4 regions of the Streptomyces sp. NPDC039430 genome follow, and region 4 is predicted to be linked to each of the others. Evidence: riboswitches for the same ligand, from Rfam matches in the RefSeq annotation. Region 4 holds a riboswitch; each other region holds the start of a gene.

What was found. A riboswitch is a leader RNA that binds a small molecule or an ion and turns the genes downstream of it on or off. The one in region 4 is predicted to bind cobalamin.
Region 1: another riboswitch for cobalamin. It lies ahead of ACZ7LS_RS21400 (5-methyltetrahydropteroyltriglutamate--homocysteine S-methyltransferase); the one in region 4 lies ahead of ACZ7LS_RS32690 (cobalamin biosynthesis protein).
Region 2: another riboswitch for cobalamin. It lies ahead of cobN (cobaltochelatase subunit CobN); the one in region 4 lies ahead of ACZ7LS_RS32690 (cobalamin biosynthesis protein).
Region 3: another riboswitch for cobalamin. It lies ahead of ACZ7LS_RS08060 (ribonucleoside-diphosphate reductase subunit alpha); the one in region 4 lies ahead of ACZ7LS_RS32690 (cobalamin biosynthesis protein).

The regions. Positions count from the first base shown of each region.
Region 1 is NZ_JBVKAK010000008.1:206,989-212,363, reverse strand. Features, by position in the region: gene ACZ7LS_RS21415 (PQQ-dependent sugar dehydrogenase) at 155-1,294, shown strand; gene ACZ7LS_RS21410 (PAS domain S-box protein) at 1,584-2,213, shown strand; gene ACZ7LS_RS21405 (PP2C family protein-serine/threonine phosphatase) at 2,232-2,759, shown strand; partial or broken gene ACZ7LS_RS21400 (5-methyltetrahydropteroyltriglutamate--homocysteine S-methyltransferase) at 2,708-3,505, opposite strand; cobalamin riboswitch at 3,668-3,885, opposite strand; gene ACZ7LS_RS21395 (methionyl-tRNA formyltransferase) at 3,972-4,919, opposite strand; gene ACZ7LS_RS21390 (lysine N(6)-hydroxylase/L-ornithine N(5)-oxygenase family protein) at 5,171-5,375, shown strand, end outside.
Region 2 is NZ_JBVKAK010000021.1:40,526-45,900, forward strand. Features, by position in the region: gene cobG (precorrin-3B synthase) at 1-898, opposite strand, end outside; cobalamin riboswitch at 1,156-1,307, shown strand; gene cobN (cobaltochelatase subunit CobN) at 1,345-4,989, shown strand.
Region 3 is NZ_JBVKAK010000002.1:672,687-678,061, forward strand. Features, by position in the region: gene ACZ7LS_RS08060 (ribonucleoside-diphosphate reductase subunit alpha) at 1-1,730, opposite strand, end outside; cobalamin riboswitch at 1,884-2,011, opposite strand; gene mctP (monocarboxylate uptake permease MctP) at 2,151-3,785, opposite strand; gene ACZ7LS_RS08070 (DUF3311 domain-containing protein) at 3,782-4,039, opposite strand; gene ACZ7LS_RS08075 (GntR family transcriptional regulator) at 4,269-5,033, opposite strand; gene ACZ7LS_RS08080 (sugar ABC transporter substrate-binding protein) at 5,322-5,375, shown strand, end outside.
Region 4 is NZ_JBVKAK010000020.1:51,922-57,296, forward strand. Features, by position in the region: gene ACZ7LS_RS32670 (alpha/beta hydrolase) at 1-1,116, opposite strand, end outside; gene ACZ7LS_RS32675 (class II aldolase/adducin family protein) at 1,219-1,881, opposite strand; gene ACZ7LS_RS32680 (inorganic phosphate transporter) at 2,058-3,341, shown strand; gene ACZ7LS_RS32685 (hypothetical protein) at 3,356-3,583, shown strand; cobalamin riboswitch at 3,797-3,993, shown strand; gene ACZ7LS_RS32690 (cobalamin biosynthesis protein) at 3,977-5,005, shown strand; gene ACZ7LS_RS32695 (cobyric acid synthase) at 5,002-5,375, shown strand, end outside.

The DNA of each region.
Region 1 (5,375 bases), on a different contig from region 4:
ATTGGTCTAGGCCAAGCCGTCCTGTCCCTGTATCCTCATCCGTAGCCAGTAGCACACAATCCCCCCACCCAGGTTGCGTGCTGGCACGGGCGACGCCCCTGACAACTGCCCAAAGCAGCCGGGTTCCCCCCATTCGCCGACCAGGAGGGTCACGGTGAAAATCCGCACCAGAAGCTCGGCGGTCATCGGCTCCATCTGCCTCGTCGCTTCCCTCGCCTTCACCACGGCGTCCGCCGACGAGCCCGCGGCCCCGCGTCAGGCGGCGGCCGAAGTGGCGCTCACGAAAGTGGCCACAGCCCAGAATCCCATCGCCGGCGCCGCCGGGCCCGGTGGCACGGTCTGGATAGCCGAACGCGCGGGCACCGTAAGGGTCCTGGGCGATCAGGGGCTCGGCGCCCCCGTCCTCGACATATCGGGCGAGACCACCACCGACGGCGAACGCGGCCTGCTGGGCATCGCGTTCGACAAGAAGTTCGCGCACTTCTACATCTCGTTCACCGACCTCGAAGGCACCAGCACCGTGGACGAGTTCGCCGTACGGCGCGGCAAGCTCCAGCCGAACACCCGGCGCACGGTCCTCACCCAGACGCAGCCGTACGCCAACCACAACGGCGGCGACATCAAGTTCGGCCCCGACGGCTATCTCTACATCGCGTTCGGCGACGGCGGTTCGGGCGGCGATCCGCACGGCAACGGGCAGAAGCTCGACACGCTGCTCGGCAAGCTCCTGCGGATCGACCCGCGCGGCGGCGAGCCGTACGCGATCCCGGCGGACAACCCGTTCGTGGACGACCCGAACGCCAAGGGCGAGATCTGGGCGTACGGGCTGCGCAACCCGTGGCGGTTCTCCTTCGACGCGGACAAGGGCGACCTGCTGATCGCCGACGTCGGCCAGAGCGCCTGGGAGGAGATCGACTGGGCCCCGGCGGACAGCGAGGGCGGCGAGAACTACGGCTGGTCCTCGATGGAGGGCAACCACCCCTTCCGGGGCGGGACGGAGCCCGCGAACCACGTGCCGCCGATCCACGAGTACGACCGTAACGGGCTGGGCTGCTCGGTGACCGGCGGTTACGTCTACCGGGGCGACGCGATCCCGGAGCTCAAGGGACAGTATCTGTTCGCCGACTACTGCGACGGCACGGTCCGCGCTCTGCGGATGGAGAACGGCAAGGTGACCGGCGAGAGCGACCTCGGAGTCAACGGCGGCGAGACCATCTCGTTCGTGCAGGACGGCGACGGCGAGCTGTATGTGCTCGGCATCGGCGGCAGCATCTCCCGTATCGACCCGGCGTAACCAACGAGCCCGGTTCGACGGGGCGGCGGATTGCCGGCCCATCGCCCCGGCGGATGAAACACAGCAGGTCAGGCCCGGTGCTGAGAAATCAGCACCGGGCCTGATGTGGTGTACGCCCCCGACAGCGCACCACGGAACGTGACCACGCGGCCCCGGCCGGTACGGTGCGTCGCCGACCGTCTCGGGAGACCATGGAAGCACCGGAAGGGCACGGGGATCATTCCGGCGCCGCGGCTCCGGGGCCCGCGCCGGAAGCGCCCCGCACCGGCGGGTGGAAGGAGCGACCGGGATGGGTGGGACGGGACCCCGCGACGCCGGTGGCGCCGGCGACTTCTCCGGCCCTTTCCCGGAGTGGCCGAGCGGGGTGCTGGACGCCCTCGGTGTCGCGGTGGTGGCGCTCGGCAGAGCCGGGCGGATCATCCTCTGGGGCGCACGGGCCGAGGAGCTCTTCGGCTACTCCGCGCGGGAAGCGCTGGGACGGCACGCGGCACGGCTGCTGGCCGACGACCGGTGCGCGGACCTGGTGGCCGGCCGCGATCACAGCGGCGGCCCAGGCACGCCGGCGCCTGGCCCTGAGCGCCGAGGGCTCCGCCCGTATCGGAACCACGCTGGACATCACACAGACGGCCCGGGAGCCGGCCGATGTCCTGGTGCCCGGACTCAGCGACATCGCGGTGGTGGACGTACTCGACTCCACCCCGGGCCATCGCCGGCCCGCGGCACTCGACAGCGGCCCGGTGGTCGTGCGCCCCCTCGCGGTGAAGGCCGCCTGCCCCACAGAGGTGGCACCCGCCGTCGGCACCGCCGACGAGCTGGTCCGCTACGACGCCGACCGGCTGGTCACCCAGTGCCTGCGGACCGGTCACCCGGTCATGGTGGCGCACGTGGACGAAGGAGATCTGGCGCGCATCGCCCGTGACGCCGGAGCGGCCGCTGCCTGGCCGGGAGCGGCATCCAGTCATATCTCGCGATTCCGCTGACCGCCCAGGGCGAGCCATCGGGAGTGCTGAGCCTGACGCGCGGTCCCAACGCGCTCCCGTTCACGGCGGACGACTCGATCCTGGCCGGTGACCTGGCGGGCCGGACCGCGGTGTCCCTCGACAACGCGCGCCTGTACGAGAGCGTCCGCGACACGGCGGTGACACTCCAGCGCAGCCTGTTGCCGCGGCCGGCGCCGCCCGAGAGCCTGGAGGTGGCCACGCGCTGCCAACCCGCGGTGGCCGCCAACGAGGTGGGCGGCGACTGGTTCGATGTCATCCCCCTCGCGGAGGACAGGACCGCGCTCGTGGTGGGCGATGTGATGGGCAGCGGCATCGCCGCGGCAGCCGCGATGGGGCGCCCGCGCACCGCCACCGCCACGCCGGCCGACCTCGGCCTCCCGCCCTCCGAGGTGCTGCGACACCTCGACAAGATCACCGGTGCCTTCGCCAGGACGGGAAGGGCCTCGCCGAGCCGGTCGAAGTAGGAGGCGACGAGCAGTTTCGGCCGGTCGGCCGCACCGCCGAGGTCGCGGTACGCACGGGCGGCGGCGTTCAGCTCGGCGGGCGTGCGGTCCTGGGCCAGGGCGGGCTCGTCGAGCTGGACCCACTCGGCGCCGGCGGCGCGCAGTGCGGCGAGCACCTCGGCGTAGACGGGCAGCAGCCGGTCCAGGAGGGTGAGTGGTTCGAAATCGGCGGCCACCCCCGGGGCCGGCTTGGCCAGCAGGAGATACGTGACCGGGCCGACCAGCACCGGGCGGGCGGCCAGTCCCAGCGCGAGGGCTTCCCCCAGCTCGGCGACCTGCTTGGCGGAGTCGGCCGCGAAGACCGTGTCCGGCCCCAACTCGGGGACCAGATAGTGGTAGTTGGTGTCGAACCACTTGGTCATCTCAAGGGGGGCCACGTCCTGGTTGCCGCGCGCCATCGCGAAGTAGCCGTCGAGCGCGCCTGCTTCGACGGCCGCGCGGTGCCGCTGGGGGACGGCGCCGACCATGACACTGGTGTCCAGGACGTGGTCGTAGTACGAGAAGTCACCTGTCGGCACCTCGCTGATGCCGGCGTCGGCCAACTGCCGCCAGTGCGAACGGCGCAGGTCCTTGGCCGTCTCCTGGAGGGCGTCGGCGGTGACGCGGCCCTTCCAGTAGCCCTCGATGGCCTTCTTCAGTTCACGGTTCCGGCCCTGGCGGGGGTAGCCGCACACGGTGGCCCGTGCTGCCGCGGACTTCGCTGTCACGGAAATCTCCTTCGCGAGAAGATTCCTGAACTCCCGGAGACGGGACGCGAACGCGAAGGGGTGACGAACCGGACGGACCCGGCGCGCGCGTCGGCGCGGCCTTCCGTCTGGTGATGTACGCCGACCCGCCCACGAGGTCACCGGGATATCCGCACGCGATCGGTCACGTACGGGCAACGGGCAGGTCTTCGGACTCGCGGGCACGTCTGCCGGGGCAGATTCCTACTGGCCGTCGCTTCCCAGATCCACGGTCGGATCCAGTGCGTATGACGGCGGTCGTTCCCGCTCACCGCTGCGGGGCAGTCCCGGATTCCCACCGGGTTCCCTCTTACGACGCGCCTGCCTGGCGGACAGGGCGAACCAGCTGCACGGTCCACCCTGGAGGGCGGACCGTTTCTCGCGCACCACCGCTCACATTCCGGAACGTGACGTGGGACGCGGGATCCGCGTCGCCAGGGGCCGGTCCTCAGGGACGGCTGGTGAGGTAGCCGCCCATGGAGGTGAAGTACTCGGTCGCGGGCAGCTCGCGGCCGTCCTCCGTCCGTACGCGGGTGATGGCCAGGCCGTGGTTCCGTCCGGTGCGGGCGTCCGCGCCGGCGACGATCACCACGCCCTCGCCCTCGCGGTAGAAGACGCGGCCGGGCGTGCCTCCGTAGCGGCCCTCCGAAACGACCGCGGTCAGCACCTCCAGACGCTTGCCCCTGTGGAAGGTGAAGGCGCTCGGGTACGGCGCGGACTGGGCGCGGACCAGCCGCTCCAGGACGTCGGCCGGCCAGTCCCAGTTGATCCGGATGTCCTCCTCGGCCCGCTTGTGGAAGAAGGTGGCCCGGGAGCGGTCCTGCTGGGTGAACTCGGTCTGCCCGGAGGCGATCCGGTCCAGGGCGCCGACCGTCACGGGGGCGATGAGGCCGACCGTCTTGTGGAACAGGTCGGTGGCGGTGTCGGTGGGCTCCACCGGCACCGCGCGCTGGTCCACGATGTCGCCCGCGTCGAGCACCTCGTCCATCATGTGGGCCGTGACGCCGACTTCGGTCTCCCCGTTGATGAGGGCCCAGATCAGCGGCGAGAAGCCGGCGTACTTCGGCAGGAGCGAGTCGTGGATGTTCAGTGTGCCGAAGCGGGGAAGGCCGTAGATCCGCGGCGGGATCCATGTGCGCCAGTTGTTGGCCACGATGATGTCCGGGCCGGCTTCCTTGAGCCGCTGGAACAGCTCCTCGTCGTCCGGCCTGTTGCGGATGATGACGGGGACGCCGTGCTCCTCGGCCAGGTCGGCGACCGAGTCGCTCCAGATCTTCTCGTAGGCGTGCTCGCTCTTGGGATGCGTCACGACCGTCACCACGTCGTGCTCGGAGTCCAGGAGTGCTCGCAGCGTGCGATGTCCCCAGGTCTGGTAACCGAACATGACGACCCGCATGGGGTTCCTCCTCAGAAGAGCGAATGATCGCAGTAAGTAAAGCAAGCCTTACCTAAGGATGCAACGGGCGCCGTTTCCAGGCCCGTTCGACGCCGAGGTGGGCCGCTTGCCCGATTCGTCCGGTCGACAGGTCGAGCTAGGTCAGGTTAGCTTTACCTAAGTTCGACTGGCCGGTGTCCTCGGCGGGCTCGGCGTCTTCGTTTCTTCTCACCCACGCCTGACAGGCGGCTGTCCCGCACGATGGGAGTGACATGTCACAGGTTCTTCCTGGCGACGCACCTCTGATCCACGACCTCATAGGAATCGGCTTCGGGCCGTCCAATGTGGCCATGGCGATCGCGCTCAGCGAGCACAACGCGAGCGTCGGCAGGCAGGAGGCGGTCACTGCTCACTTCTTCGAGAGCCAGCCGAGCTTCGGCTGGCACCGCGGCATGCTGATCGACGACGCGACGATGC
Region 2 (5,375 bases), on a different contig from region 4:
GAAGCTCCTCTTCCGAGCCCGAGCCCGAGCCCGAGCCCGAGCCCGAGCCCGGACCCGGGTGGTTCGGCCCCGCACCCGCCGCCTCCGCCCCCGTCACGTACTCCGTCCCGATCCCGGCGTCCCCCAGCCCCGCCCGTACCGCCGCCTCCAGCCCCCGGCCGTACTCGGCGGGCAATTCCCGTACCCGCCACGCCCCCGAGCCACTCGCCTCCGCGACCGTGAGAAACGTCTCCGCCGCCAACAGGGCCGCGCGCGGTGCGTCCTCGGGGGTCACGCGCAAGCCCGACCTGTTTGCCCCGATACGTACGACAACCGACTCGTCCCCGCGTGCGAGCAACGTCACATCGGCGCCGAGGGCCGCCACATCACCGCGTCCGTCGTCCAGCGCGAAGAGGAACCGCCCGGAGAGCGCCGCCGCCCGCGCGCTCGCGCACAGCAGCCCGTCCAGCTCACGCGCCCACAACTGGACGTCGGCGGACGGGAGTTCGTCGAGCCCGGCCAGCGGTGACGCCACGATGTTCCGTACCCGCTCGTGGGTCTCCGAGGGCAGCAGCCCGGCCTCGTGCAGCAGCCCGGCGAGTTCCGCGCCGCGGTTCCCGCCCACGTCGTCCAGGCCGCGCAGTTGCACATTGCCGCGGGAGGTGAGGTCCAGATGTCCGTCGCCCAGCCGCTCCGCCGCGTCCGCCAGTACCTCCGCCTGACGGACCGTCAAAAGTCCGGCGGGCAGCCGCAACCGGGCCAGCCGGCCGTCGTCCGCGGTGTGCAGCCGCAGCGCGCCGGGGCAGGCGTCGCCGCGCTCCCGCAGAGGGGCCCGTACGGACTCCTGCGAGGACTCCCGTACGGCGGCCCGCGGGGGCGCTTCGTCCCGGTTCACGGGTGTTGGCGAGGTGGGCGGCATGGCGGCGAGCATACCCACGCGCCCACGCCCGCTCCCGTCCCGCCGCCGGGCCGCCTCTCCGGCCACCACGGCCGGCCACGGCGCCGCTCGCCACCCAGCCATCGCCCGGTCACCCGCCCGGTCGCCATCCAGCCATCACCCAGCCACCGTCCGGCCACCGCCCGGCCCGCTCCCGCCCCTGTCGGGCCCGTATCAGCCTCGTATCGGCCTCCTACCGGCCCGCGTTCCAGGCACCCTCCCCCGCCCGTGACCTCAGCACTTACTATGCAGACGACGGGTCTGCCCAGGCCCGTCAACGCCAGCGACGGCGTCTTGGGGAGGAAGCCCGGTGCGAACCCGGCGCGGTCCCGCCACTGTGAGTCCGGCAGCAGCCGGGCGAGCCAGGAACTCCCGCCGTCCTCCACACCTCGCCCGGGGCGCGGACCCCGAGGAAGGCCAGACGCCGCATGCTTCTGCTCCTGTCGACGTCCGACACCGATCTGCTGAGCGCCCGCGCGGCGAACGCGGCGGGCGGGCCCGTCCCGTACCGCTTCGCCAACCCCGCCCGGCTCGCGCTCGACGAACTGCCCGCGCTGCTCGACGGCGCCGACCTCGTGGTCGTACGGCTCCTCGGCGGGCTGCGCGCCTGGCAGGACGGGATCGACCTGCTGCTCGCGGGCGACCGGCCCGTCGTGGTCCTCACCGGTGAACAGGCCCCCGACGCCCAGCTGATGGAGGCGTCGACCGTCCCCATCGGTATCGCGGCCGAGGCGCACGCCTATCTCGCGCACGGCGGTCCGGCCAACCTGGACCAGCTCGCGCGGTTCCTCTCCGACACGGTCCTGCTCACCGGCCACGGCTTCGAGCCGCCCGCCGCCGCGCCCACCTGGGGCCGGGTGCCCCGTCCGGTACGGGCCACCGCGCCGGGCGCCGACCGGCCGACGGTCGCCGTGCTCTACTACCGCGCGCACCACCTCAGCGGGAACACCGCCTTCGTGGACACGCTGTGCGAGGCCGTCGAGGCCGCCGACGCCCGCGCCCTCCCGCTCTACGTCTCCTCCCTGCGCGCGCCCGAGGCCGAGCTGCTGGTGGCCCTGCGCGAGGCCGACGCCATCGTCACGACCGTGCTCGCGGCCGGCGGCACCAAACCCGCCGAGGCGTCGGCGGGCGGGGACGACGAGGCATGGGACGCGGGGGCGCTCGCCGCGCTCGACGTACCGATCCTCCAGGCCCTCTGCCTCACCGGCAGCCGCGCCGCCTGGGAAGAGAGCGACGAGGGGCTGTCCCCGCTGGACGCCGCCTCGCAGGTCGCGGTGCCGGAGTTCGACGGCCGCCTGATCACCGTCCCGTTCTCCTTCAAGGAGCTGGACCCGGACGGTCTGCCGGTCTACGTCGCCGACCCCGAGCGGGCCGCCCGCGTGGCCGGGATCGCCGTACGCCACGCCAGGCTGCGGTATGTCACGAACGCCGAGAAGCGCGTCGCGCTGGTCCTCTCCGCGTACCCCACCAAGCACTCCCGTATCGGCAACGCCGTCGGTCTCGACACCCCCGCCAGCGCGGTGTCCCTGCTGCGCCGGCTGGACGAGGAGGGCTACGACTTCGGTTCCGAGCCCGTCCCCGGGCTGGCGTCCGGCGACGGCGACGAGCTGATCTACGCCCTCATCGAGGCCGGCGGCCATGACCAGGAGTGGCTGACCGAGGAGCAGCTCGCCCGTAACCCGGTCCGTATCCCGGCCGCCGACTACCGGCGGTGGTACGGCCAACTCCCCGCCGAGCTGCGCGAGTCGGTGGAGCGGCACTGGGGGCCGCCGCCCGGTGAGATGTTCCTCGACCGCAGCCGCGTCGGCGCGGGCGGGGACCCGGACGGCGACATCGTGCTCGCCGCCCTGCGGCGCGGCAATCTGCTGATCCTCATCCAGCCGCCGCGCGGCTTCGGCGAGAACCCCATCGCGATCTACCACGACCCCGATCTGCCGCCCTCGCACCACTACTTGGCGGCCTACCGCTGGATCCAGGCCGCCCGCGAGGACGGCGGCTTCGGCGCCGACGCGATGATCCACCTCGGCAAGCACGGCAATCTGGAGTGGCTGCCCGGCAAGAACGCGGGAATGTCGGCGGCCTGCGCCCCCGACGCCGCGCTCGGCGACCTGCCGCTGATCTACCCGTTCCTGGTCAACGACCCGGGCGAGGGCACGCAGGCCAAGCGGCGCGTGCACGCCACGCTCGTGGACCATCTCGTACCGCCGATGGCGCGCGCCGAGTCGTACGGCGACATCGCGCGCCTTGAGCAGCTGCTCGACGAGTACGCGGCGATCTCGTCCATGGACCCGGCGAAGCTGCCCGCGATCCGCGCCCAGATCTGGACCCTGATCCAGGCGGCGAAGCTCGACCACGACCTCGGGCTCGAAGACCGGCCGGACGACGACGGGTTCGACGACTTCCTGCTCCATGTCGACGGCTGGCTCTGCGAGGTCAAGGACGCGCAGATCCGCGACGGTCTGCATGTGCTCGGCGGCGCGCCGGCCGGCGAGGCGCGCGTCAACCTGGTCCTGGCGATCCTGCGCGCCCGGCAGATCTGGGGCGGTACGGCCTCCCTGCCCGGTCTGCGCGAGGCCCTCGGGCTCGACGAGTCGGCCGCGACCCGTACCGACGCCGACGCGGCGGAGGAGCGGGCCCGCGCGCTCGTCCAGGCGATGGAGGACGCGGACTGGGACCCGGCGGCGGTGGAGGGCGTCGCCGAGGGCCTCCCGGCGGGGGTCGCGGCGATCCTCGACTTCGCGGCGCGCGAGGTCGTACCGCGGCTCGCGGGCACCATCGACGAGATCGAGCATGTGGTGCACGCGCTGAGCGGCGGGTTCGTACCGGCGGGCCCGTCCGGGTCCCCGCTGCGCGGCCTGGTCAACGTCCTGCCGACCGGCCGCAACTTCTACTCCGTCGACCCCAAGGCCGTACCGAGCAGGCTCGCCTGGGAGACCGGCCAGGCACTCGCCGACTCCCTCCTCACCCGCTACCGCACCGACAACGGCGACTGGCCGACCTCCGTCGGGCTGTCCCTCTGGGGTACGAGCGCCATGCGCACCTCGGGCGACGACATCGCGGAGGCGCTCGCGCTGCTGGGCGTCCGCCCGGTGTGGGACGACGCGTCGCGCCGGGTGACGGGCCTGGAGGCGATCCCTCCCGCCGAACTCGGCCGCCCGCGCGTCGACGTCACCCTGCGCATCAGCGGCTTCTTCCGTGACGCGTTCCCGCACGCGATCGGGCTGCTGGACGACGCGGTACGGCTCGCGGCCTCGCTGGACGAGCCGGCCGACGTCAACTTCATCCGCGCCCACGCCCAGGCGGACCTCGCCGAGCACGGCGACGAACGCCGCGCCACGACCCGTATCTTCGGCTCCCGGCCCGGCACGTACGGCGCGGGCATCCTCCAGCTCATCGACAGCCGCGACTGGCGCACGGACGCGGACCTCGCCGAGGTCTACACGGTGTGGGGCGGCTACGCGTACGGCCGGGAACTCGACGGCCGCCCGGCGCGCGACGAGATGGAGACCGCGTACAAGCGCATCGCGGTGGCCGCCAAGAACACCGACACCCGCGAGCACGACATCGCGGACTCGGACGACTACTTCCAATACCACGGCGGCATGGTCGCCACCGTCCGCGCGCTCAAGGGCACGGCCCCCGAGGCGTACATCGGCGACTCGACCCGCCCCGAGACGGTCCGTACGCGCACGCTGGTCGAGGAGACGTCACGGGTCTTCCGCGCCCGTGTGGTCAACCCCCGCTGGATCGAGGCGATGCGCCGCCACGGCTACAAGGGGGCCTTCGAACTGGCCGCGACGGTCGACTACCTCTTCGGGTACGACGCGACGACGGGCGTGGTCGCGGACTGGATGTACGACAAGCTCACGGAGACGTACGTCCTGGACCCCGAGAACCGCGAGTTCCTCCAGGAGGCCAACCCCTGGGCCCTGCACGGCATCGCGGAACGGCTGCTGGAGGCGGAGTCGCGCGGGATGTGGGCGAAGCCCGACCCGGCGGTGCTGGACGCGCTGCGGGCGGTGTTCCTGGAGACCGAGGGGGAGTTGGAGGGGGAGTTGGAGGGGGAGGACTGAGCCCGGTCCGGGGGCGGGCGCGGGGCGCGAGGCCGTTGCGGAGGACACGCACCATGCCGCGCGGCCCGGCGCTGCCGGCTCTGCCCGGGCTCCCGCGTCTTTCGTGTGGACACGGCGGGCCCGTCCTTCGGGCGGACGGCGCTGCCGTGAAGACAGCCCCTGATGTCGCGGCGGCCAACAGCCCGCACATGCCTTCGCGTCATCGCGTCCGCCACTGATCCGTCACGGAGAGCAAGGCTCATCTCCGACATCCGCCCGAGGCGTCCAACCGCGCCTTTCAGCCACGCAGTTGGCGGGCCGGAGGGGGCCGGGGCGGCGGCGCGTCCGGGCGGCGCCGCGTCCGGGGCGGGGTGGCGTCCGGTTCGCCGTGCGCGTGCCCCGGCCTT
Region 3 (5,375 bases), on a different contig from region 4:
GGGTGCAGCACCCCGCGCGCGGTGCGCGTCTCGGACCAGGCGGGGAGCGGGCCGTCGCGCTCGGCGAGCGCGCAGGACGCCTCGTACGCGGCGAGCATGATCCGCTCGGCGATCTTCGTGGAGAGTGCGGCGGCCTCGGCGGAGTCGAAGGGCAGCCGCTTCTTGAAGAAGACGTCCTGGAGGCCCATCGCGCCCAGGCCCACCGGGCGCCACCTCGCGTTGGAGTTACCGGCCTGCTCGGTCGGGTAGAAGTTGATGTCCACGACCCGGTCGAGGAAGGTCACGGCCGTGCGGACGGTCTCGTCGAGCCGCTCCCAGTCGATGTCCCCCGACTCCAGCACGAACGCACCGAGGTTGATGGAGCCGAGGTTGCAGACGGCCGTCTCCCCGTCGTCCGTCACCTCCAGGATCTCCGTGCAGAGATTGGACGAGTGGACGACGCGGCCGGGCTCGGCGGTCTGGTTCGCCGTACGGTTCGAGGCGTCCTTGAAGGTCATCCAGCCGTTGCCCGTCTGGGCGAGGGTACGCATCATCCGGCCGTACAGCTCCCGGGCCGGGACGGTCCTGCGCGCCAGTCCCGCGGCCTCCGCCTCGCGGTAGCGGGTGTCGAACGCGTCGCCCCACAGGTCGACCAGGTCCGGCACGTCGGCGGGGGAGAAGAGGGACCAGTCGCCGTCCGACTCGACCCGGCGCATGAACTCGTCCGGGATCCAGTGCGCGAGATTCAGATTGTGCGTACGGCGGGCGTCCTCGCCGGTGTTGTCGCGCAGCTCCAGGAACTCCTCCAGGTCCGCGTGCCAGGTCTCCAGGTACACGCAGGCCGCGCCCTTGCGCCGGCCGCCCTGGTTGACGGCCGCGACCGAGGAGTCGAGGGTGCGCAGGAACGGGACGATGCCGTTGGAGTGCCCGTTGGTGCCCCGGATCAGCGAACCGCGCGAGCGGATACGGGAGTACGAGAGCCCGATGCCGCCCGCGTGCTTCGAGAGCCGCGCCACCTGGTGGTACCGGTCGTAGATCGAGTCCAGCTCGTCCAGCGGGGAGTCCAGCAGATAGCAGGAGGACATCTGGGGGTGGCGCGTACCGGAGTTGAAGAGGGTGGGGGAGGAGGGGAGGTAGTCCAGCCGGCTCATCAGCCGGTAGAGCGCGGCGACCTCGTCGAGCGCGCGGGCGCTGTCGTCCTCGGCGAGTCCCGCGGCGACGCGCAGCATGAAGTGCTGCGGGGTCTCGATGACCTGGCGGGTGATCGGGTGGCGGAGCAGATAGCGGCTGTAGAGGGTCCGCAGCCCGAAGTAGCCGAAGCGGTCGTCGGCGTCCTGGTCGACGAGCGCGTCGAGGAAGTCGGCGTGCAGCGTGACGAAGCCGGCCGTACGGTCCGCGATCAGGCCCTCGCGGTGGCCGGTGGCGACGGACGCGGAGAACGCCACGGCGCCCTGGCCCGCGGCCTCGTCGGCGATGGTGCGGGTCAGCAGCCTGGCCGCGAGCCGGGAGTAGGCGGGGTCCTCCGAGATCAGCCCCGCGGCCGCCTCGGTGGCGAGCGCGCGCAGCTCGGCCTCGTCCGACCGGGCGTTGCGGCCGCGCAGCGCGGCGGCGGCGACTCTTCCGGGGTCGGTGTCGGGCAGATCGGCGGTCAGGTCCGTCAGGGTCCGCAGCAGTGCGGACCCGGGTCCGTCGGCCGCCCGCGCGGCGGCCTCGGAGATGCCTGAAGCCGGATCGGCTGGCGCGATGGTCACGTGGTGCTCTCCCTCGCTCGGCTCTGGGCCGTCGGGGAGGGGAGCGGGCTTGTTCTCGCGGTACGGGGCGTACGGCCCGGATGCGGGCAGCACGGCGTACGGCGCCCACCGGCCCATCCACGAGGCCCGGACGTCTCGGCGTCCGATTCGGTCGAAGCGGACGCACTGTCGGCAGGTGTTCGGACTCGTGGGTATGGCAAAGCACACCACATCACACCGTTGCGGGACAGTTCCGGATTCGCACCGGATTCCCCTGCGTGACAGCGAGGTCGAGCATACATGTGGGGGCTGGCTCGGGTGCCACCCCCCAGATGTTGTGTCGTGCGTCATTCCGTCCGGGCCCGCGGCGGACAGCGAAAGGCCGCCGGATCCCCCTCGTACCAAGGGATCCGGCGGCCCGTCGCGCCGTACGGCCGTCCGTCAGTGGCCTCCGGGGGCGCCCGAGGTCGCCGCGGGGAGTTCGGCCTTCACGCCCGGATCGCCCGCGTCCGCCGTGTAGTCGGAGGGGCTCGTCTCGTCCGTGCCCTCCGGCGCCTTGGCCGCGCGCAGGGCGAAGGTGAGCACCACCGTCACCACCAGGTTGAGCACGAACGCGGTGAGGCCGATGTAGCCGATCTCGCCCAGGCCCGGGATCTCCTTGGACGAGCCGCCGAAGTGCGCCTGGGTCGGGCTGGCCACGCCGTACGCCGCCGCCGTGCCGTAGATCATGCCGACCGCCCAGCCCGCGAGCAGCGCCCAGCGGTGGAACCAGCGGGTGAACAGGCCGCCGACCAGCGCCGGCATCGTCTGGAGGATCCAGATCCCGCCCAGCAGCTGGAAGTTGATCGCGACCGTCTTGTCCATGGTCAGGACGAAGGCCAGCGCGCCCACCTTCACCAGCAGGGAGACCAGCTTCGAGACCTTGGTCTCCTGCGCGGGCGTGGCGTCCGGCCTGATGAAGTCCTTGTAGATGTTGCGGGTGAAGAGGTTCGCCGCGGCGATCGACATGATCGCGGCCGGCACCAGCGCGCCGATGCCGATGGCCGCGAAGGCCACCCCCGCGAACCAGTCGGGGAACATCGTCTCGAAGAGCTGCGGGATCGCCAGCTGTCCGTTGTCCACCTTGATCCCGGCGGCGATCGCCATGAAGCCGAGCAGCGCCAGCAGACCCAGCATCAGCGAGTACAGCGGCAGGATCGTGGTGTTGCGCCGGATCACCTCACGGCTGCGGCTGGAGAGCGTCGCCGTGATGGAGTGCGGATACATGAAGAGCGCGAGCGCGGAACCGAGCGCCAGCGTGGCGTAGCCCCACTGCCCGGCCTCGCCCGGCGCGAGCGAGCCGCGTGGCTGGCCGGTCGCCGGGTTGGTCTGCGCGAAGGCGTCGCCCGCCTTGGCGAAGATGTCGTCGAACCCGCCCAGTTTGATGGGGATGTAGATGATCGCCACGACGATCACGATGTAGATCAGCGTGTCCTTGACGAAGGCGATCAGCGCGGGCGCGCGCAGCCCCGACGAGTAGGTGTACGCGGCGAGCACACCGAAGGCGATCAGCAGCGGCAGGTCCTTGATGAACCAGTGGGTGTTCTCACCGCCGCCGACGCCCATCACGTCCAGCACGGCCTGGATGCCGACGAGTTGGAGCGCGATGTACGGCATCGTGGCGAGGATGCCGGTGACGGCGACCGCCAGCGACAGGCCCTTCGAGCCGAACCGGCCCCGTACGAAGTCGGAGGTGGTGACGTAGCCGTGCTTGTGCGACACCGACCAGAGCCGGGGCAGGAAGGTGAAGATCAGCGGGTAGACGAGGATCGTGTACGGCACGGCGAAGAAGCCGGCCGCGCCCGCCGCGTAGATCGCCGCCGGTACGGCCACGAACGTGTAAGCCGTATAGAGGTCGCCGCCGAGCAGGAACCAGGTGACCCAGGTGCCGAACGACCGGCCGCCCAGGCCCCATTCGTCGAGGCTGTTCTCGTTGGCGGCCTTGCGCCAGCGGGCCGCCAGGAACCCCATGACCGTGACGGCCACGAAGAAGAAGATGAAGACGGCGAGTGCCACGCCGTTCACGCCGTCCTTCATGCCGGCGCACCTCCCTTGCGGGAGCGCTGGTCACGCTTCCACAGCTGGTAGGCCGTCATCGTGAGCACCGCCGAGACCGGGACCCAGAGCATCTGGTACCAGTAGAAGAAGGGGATGCCGATGAAGGTCGGCTCGATCTTCGCGTAGGACCCGACCCACAGCATCGCCACGAAGGGCGCCAGGAGACAGAGGGCGATGATCACCCGCGCAGGGGTGACCGTGGGGGGTCGTTTCTCCTCCGGAACTTCTGACACCGCGGCTCCGTCCCTCGATGATCGCCTGTGGTAATGAGCAGGAAATCTAAGCGAAGGCGCTGGTCAGCGTCACCCCTTGGCAGCAACTCGTTACGGCAACGGTATGCGGACAGGGGCGGTGCCGGAGGGCGCGCCGCCCCGGCGCGTGCCGGGGGCGGCGCGTGCTGTCCGTGCGCGGCCGTGCTGTCCGTGCGCGGCGCGCGCTGTCGGTGGTGGACGGGCCGTGCTGTCAGTGGGCCGGGCGCTTCAGCCTGGCCACGAACTTGTAGCGGTCGCCCCGGTAGACGGACCGCACCCACTCCACCGGCTCGCCGGCCGCGTCCAGGGAGTGCCGCGAGAGCATCAGCATCGGCAGCCCGACATCCGTACCGAGCAGTCCCGCCTCGCGCGGGGTGGCCAGCGAGGTCTCGATGGTCTCCTCGGCCTCGGCGAGATGGACGTCGTACACCTCCGCCAACGCCGTGTAGAGGGATGTGTACTTGACGAGCGAGCGGCGCAGCGCGGGGAAGCGTTTGGCCGAAAGGTGGGTGGTCTCGATGGCCATCGGCTCGCCGCTGGCCAGCCGCAGCCGTTCGATGCGCAGCACGCGCCCGCCGGTGGTGATGTCCAGCAGCCCGGCCAGGGTGTCGTCGGCGGTGACGTAGCCGATGTCCAGCAACTGCGAGGTCGGCTCCAGGCCCTGGGCCCGCATGTCCTCGGTGTACGAGGTGAGCTGGAGCGCCTGCGAGACCTTGGGCTTGGCGACGAACGTGCCCTTGCCCTGGATGCGTTCGAGCCGGCCCTCGACCACCAGCTCCTGGAGCGCCTGGCGCACGGTGGTGCGTGAGGTGTCGAACTCGGCGGCGAGCGTACGCTCCGGAGGCACCGGCGTACCCGGCGGCAGCGTCTCCGTCATATCGAGCAAGTGGCGCTTCAGCCGGTAGTACTTGGGCACGCGCGCCGTGCGGGTGACGGGTCCGCCCTCGGTCTCCGTGCCGCCCCCGTCCGTGGCCATGGCCTGCCTTCCCGACTCCTGTGCTGCTGCCGTCACCGGCTCCTCCGTCTGTCGCGGCTCACATGGTGGCACGGTCCGGCCACGGGTCGTCGCCCTGCCTCAGGTGTCGGTCCGATAACGGACACGACTGCCCTTCTTATACACCCTTGACACCCCTAAAGGTCTAGGCCAAGCTCCCCGTACTGGTCTAAACCATTAAAGACCAGGTCCCAGCCCCAGCAGTACTCGTCGTAAGTCTTCGCGGTCTTCGCGGTGGGCAGGGGTTGCAGCATCCCTGAGGAGGGTGGCGTGAAGCGCAAGCTCATCGCGGCGGTCGGCGTCGCGGGCATGATGGTCGGACTT
Region 4 (5,375 bases):
GGTGAGGAAGCGTCGGAGCACCTCTTCGTATCCCGCCGGGTCCGCGTTCCACATGGCGCCGTGCGGGGCGTGCGCGACGGCGTGCAGGCTGATCAGACCGGAGCGGTGGGCGGCGAGTTCGCGGGAGGGGTTCCAGGACGCGAGGGTGTCGTCGGGGCCGTGGAAGATCAGCGTCGGAATGTTCAGCCTGCCGGGGTCGGCGGCCTGCCGCAGCCGGTCACCGTCGAGACCGGCCCTGCCCTGGGCCGACCGGACCGCGAGCGGCAGCAGCGGCGTGGGGACACGGCGGGCGGTGGCCAGCGCCCGCAGGGTGGCCTCCGCGTCCAGCACCGGCGAGTCGAGCACCAGCCCGGCGATCCGGGCGCGGAGCGGGGAGCCGGCCGCCGCGCCGAGGGCCATCGAGGCGCCGGTGGACCAGCCGTGCAGCACCACGCGCTCGGCGCCGTACCGGACCGCGTAACGGATCGCCGCGTCGAGGTCACGCCATTCGGACTCGCCGAGGTGGCCGAGGCCGTCCGGGGAGCGGGGCGCCCCGGGATCGCCGCGATAGGCGAGGTCGAGTACCGGAAGTTCCTGTTCCGCGAGGAACTCCATGACGTTCAGGGGGTGCTCCCGGGTGGTGCCGAGACCGTGCGTGGTGATCACCCAGGTGTCTCGCACCCCGGGTACGAACCAGGCGGGCAGGGGGCCGAGTTCGCCCGGGATCATCACGTCCTTGTGGCCGAGGCCGAGCGCGGAGGTGGGATCGCCGCTGTGGACCTGCGGGGTGAGGCGTACCCGGGTGCCCGGGAAGAGCGAGCCGTGGCTGACGCGCTCCAGCCGGCGCACCACGGTGTCCGCGGCGTGTTCCACCTCGTCCAGGACCGGCCCGACGACCGCGTGGACGCCGGGGCCCTCGATCCCGTACGTACCGGGGCGCAAAGAGGCGAGACAGCGGGTCAGGGCGATCTGTCCGGCGGCCGTGGCGTGCACGGTGAGACGGGGGTCGCCCGGCAGGGGACGGCCCGGCGGCGTCCTGAGCGTGGCGTCGCCTGCGTAGCGGCCGGCCGCGAACGCGGCCGCGCCGACACCGATGACTGTGGAGACGGCCGCAGCCGTCGCTTTGGCGGGGCGCACGTTCCCAGTGTGGTCACCCCCGGCGGGCTCGGCCAGCCGGGGGTGACCGTCGGGGTGCCCGAGATGCCCGGTCCCTGTCGAGCGCCCCGCCGGAAACGCTGGTCAGCCCCGCTGTCCGTACCCCTTCAGCTTCTGTCCGACCTCGTCCAGCTGGGCCTCGGTCAGCAGCGTGGGGGTGCGGCCGGGCAGCGAGTTCGCCGTGAGCCACAGGCGGCACATCCACTCCAGCTGCGCCGTGCGGTCGTAGGCCTGGGCGAGGCTGTCCCCGTAGGCGACCGTGCCGTGGTTCTGGAGGAGGCAGGCGTTCCGGTCGCGCAGGGCGTCGAGCATATGGGCGGCCAGTTCGTCCGAGCCGTACAGCGCGTAGGGCGCGACCCGGACGGCGCCGCCGTGGGCCGCCGCCATGTAGTGGATCAGGGGCAGTTCGGGGACGAGGGTGGAGACGGCGGTGGCGTGCACGGCGTGGGTGTGGACCACGGCCGTCGCGGAGGTGTTCCGGTAAACGGCGAGGTGCAGGGGCAGCTCACTCGTAGGGGTGAAATCGCCGAGGACCTGCCGGCCGTCAGGATCGACGCCGACGGCGTCCTCGGAAGTCAGCTGGTCATACGGGACCCCGCTCGGCGTGACAAGGATCAGTTCGCCGATCCGTACCGACACGTTGCCCGATGTGCCGACGACAAGTCCTTCACCTGCTGTTCTCCGGGCGGTGGCGATGAGTTCACGCCAGGCCCCGGCTATCGCGTCCCGGCTCCGCTGATCAGTCATAAGAGAATCCTGTCAGGCGGAAGCAAGACGGCCCAGGGCACTTCAGCAGAACAGGCGGGCGATTTCTCCACACATGGGGACACCGCGAAGACGAGCCCAGTTCATCTTCCGTTCACTCTGACTCCCTACGTTCACCGAGGCCACTGACGTCAAAAGATTGCCTGGGTCCTGGGTCAATGGAACACATCACGCTGCTGCTCGCGATCGTGATCGTGACGGCTCTCGTGTTCGATTTCACGAACGGCTTCCACGACACCGCGAACGCGATGGCGACGACCATCTCGACCGGCGCTCTGAAGCCCAAGATCGCGGTGGGCATGTCCGCCGTCCTGAATCTTGTCGGCGCGTTCCTGTCCGTGGAGGTCGCCAAGACGATCTCCGGCGGACTCATCAACGAACAGGGCATCAGAACAGAAGTGATCTTCGCGGCGCTCGTCGGCGCCATCCTGTGGAACCTCTTCACCTGGCTGCTCGGCCTTCCGTCGAGCTCCTCCCACGCACTCTTCGGCGGCCTGATCGGCGCCACCCTGATGTCGGTCGGCGCCTCCGGGGTCAACGGCGGCGTCGTCATCACGAAGGTGCTGATCCCCGCGCTCGCCGCGCCGGTCGTCGCCGGTCTCGCGGCGCTGCTCGCGACGCGGCTGACGTACCGCATCGGCCGCCGTACGGACGACAAGGCGACCGCCAAGGGCTACCGCGCCGGGCAGATCGCCTCCGCCGGTCTCGTCTCCCTCGCGCACGGCACCAACGACGCGCAGAAGACGATGGGCGTCATCACCCTCGCGCTGGTCACCGGCGGCGTCCTCGCCCCGGGCTCCAACCCTCCGATGTGGGTCATCGTCTCCGCTGGAGTGGCGATCGCGCTCGGAACGTATCTCGGCGGCTGGCGCATCATCCGCACCATGGGCACCGGCCTCACCGATCTCCAGCCGCAGCAGGGCTTCGCCGCCCAGACCAGCGCCGCGACCGTCATCCTGGCCTCCTCGCACCTGGGCTTCTCGCTCTCCACCACCCAGTCCTGCTCCGGCGCCGTGATGGGCGCGGGCCTCGGCCGCAAGGGCGGGGTGGTCCGCTGGTCGACCGCCAGCCGGATGTTCATCGCCTGGGGACTGACCCTGCCCGCCGCGGGCCTGGTCGCCGCCGGGGCCGAGTTCCTGACCGGCCAGGGCGGCTGGGGCGTCGCGGTCGTCGCCGTCCTGCTCGTCGCGATCTCCGGGGCGATCTGGCTCGCCTCGCGCCGCCGGCGGGTCGACCACACCAACGTGAACGAGAACGAGGCCGGAGCCGTCGGCGCGGCGGAAGGCGCCGGGACCACCGAGCCCGCGGGCGTCGTCACCGCCGCCATCGCGGCCGTCACCCCGCCGCCCACGGCCGGTGCCGCGCAGGAACTGTCGACCACGATCCCGGCCCCTGGCTCCACGGACGCCGCGGGCGAGCCCGCGCGAACCGCCACGGTGTAAGGAAGAGAAACCGCATGAACATCGACTGGGCAGCACTCGGTTCCGTCTTCGGTGTCAGCCTCGTGGCCACCGTCGCTCTCGTGGGCCTGTTCACCCTCGGCATCGTGGGCCTCGCCAAGCAGGAGCAGGCGAGCGCGCAGGGGGCCGCCGGCTCCGTGGCCCTGGCCCGCGTGGGCGCGTACGCCTGCTTCGCGCTGTGCGTGGCGGCCGTCGCGTACGGGATCTATCTGATCGTCGCCTGACCGGGCGGCGGATCGACCGCGCCACCTCGACCCGGGCCGGCCCCGGCGCGTCCGTCACGCGCCGGGGCCGGTTCACGTGCCGGGCCGGTTCACGGTTCACGTGCCGGGCCGGTTCTTCGGTGCCCGTGCCAGGCCGGTTCTTCGGTGCCCGTGGGGCTGGGGTGGCGTGTGGGGCTCGGCACACTGTCCCGTCGCTGGTCAGGGATGAGTTGACGGGTGTTTGCGCTGCGTGGTGGACTTCCGGGGCCATTTGACGACGGCAGAAGAGGAAGCCGGTGCGAATCCGGCGCGGTCCCGCCACTGTCACTGCGAGCCACGTCTCCAGGAGCCAGGAACTCTCGCCGCCGCATCACGTCGAGCCGGGGCGCGGACCCTGAGTGAGGACATTTCGCCATGCCTGGCCGCCGTTCGGCCGTCGTGCGCGGCCGGGGTCGGCCCGCCGAGCGTGTTTTCGCCTACGGCGCCGCCGTGGGCCTCCTGGGTGATCTGCTGTTCGGCGATCCGCGCCGGGGCCATCCCGTCGCCGCGTTCGGCCGGGCGGCGACGGCCGTCGAGCGGAGGCTGTGGCGCGACCACCGGGGCTGGGGCGCACTGCACACCGCGGTATGCGCCGGAGGAGCCGCCGGGGTCGCGGCGCTGGCGGCCCGGGGCGTACGGGACCACCGCACCGCCTCCGTGGCGCTGACCGCCGCCACCACCTGGGCCGTGGTCGGCGGCACCTCGCTGGGACGTGAGGCACGCGCCATCGGCGCCGCGCTCACCGCCGGGGACGTCGAACGGGCCAGGGAGCGGCTGCCGCGGCTGTGCGGCCGTGACCCGCGGGCGCTCGACGGACAGCAGATCGCGCGCGCCGTGGTGGAGTCGGTCGCCGAGAACACCTCCGACGCGGTCGTGGGCGCGCTGGTGTGGGGGGCGGTGGCGGGCGTGCCGGGGCTCGCCGGATTCCGTGCCGTGAACACGCTGGACGCGATGGTGGGTCATCTCTCGCCCCGGTACCGCAGGTTCGGCTGGGCCTCGGCCCGGCTCGACGATGTCGTGGGCGCGCCGGGCGCCCGGCTGACCGCCGTACTCGCCGGTGCGCTGGCCGGCGGGGTCGGCGGCGATCCCGGCGCGGCCCTGCGGGCGGTACGGCGGGACGCCCGTAAACACCCGAGCCCCAACGCGGGCCCCGTGGAGGCGTCGTTCGCCGGCGCGCTGGGCGTACGGCTGGGCGGGACGCTCGCGTACGGCGGGCGCGTGGAGCACAGGCCGGTGCTGAACGGCGAGGGCCGGCCGGCCGGGGTCGCGGACATCGAGCGGGCCGTACGGCTGTCGCGCCGGGTGACCGTGGCCGCCCTCGCGGTCTGTGTGGCGGGCCGTTTCGGGTACGGACTCGCCCACCGCGCGCTACGCCGTGGGACCGGGCGAAAGGGACGCGGATGAGCAGGGGCGGGCGCGGCGGGGGGCTGCTGATAGCCGGCACGACCTCCGACGCGGGCAAGAGCGTGGTCACGGCGGGGATCTGCCGCTGGCTGGTGCGCCGTGGGGTGAAGGTCGCGCCCTTCAAGGGGCAGAACATGTCGCTGAACTCGTTCGTGACGCGCGAGGGCGCGGAGATCGGCCGGGCCCAGGCGATGCAGGCCCAGGCCGCCCGGATCGAACCGACGGCGCTGATGAACCCGGTCCTGCTGAAGCCCGGCAGTGACCGCAGCAGCCAAGTGGTGCTGATGGGGCGGCCGGTGGGAGAAATGAGCGCCAGGGGGTTCTTCGGGACCTCTCAGGAAGCGTCCCCGGGGCGGACACCGCACGAGGG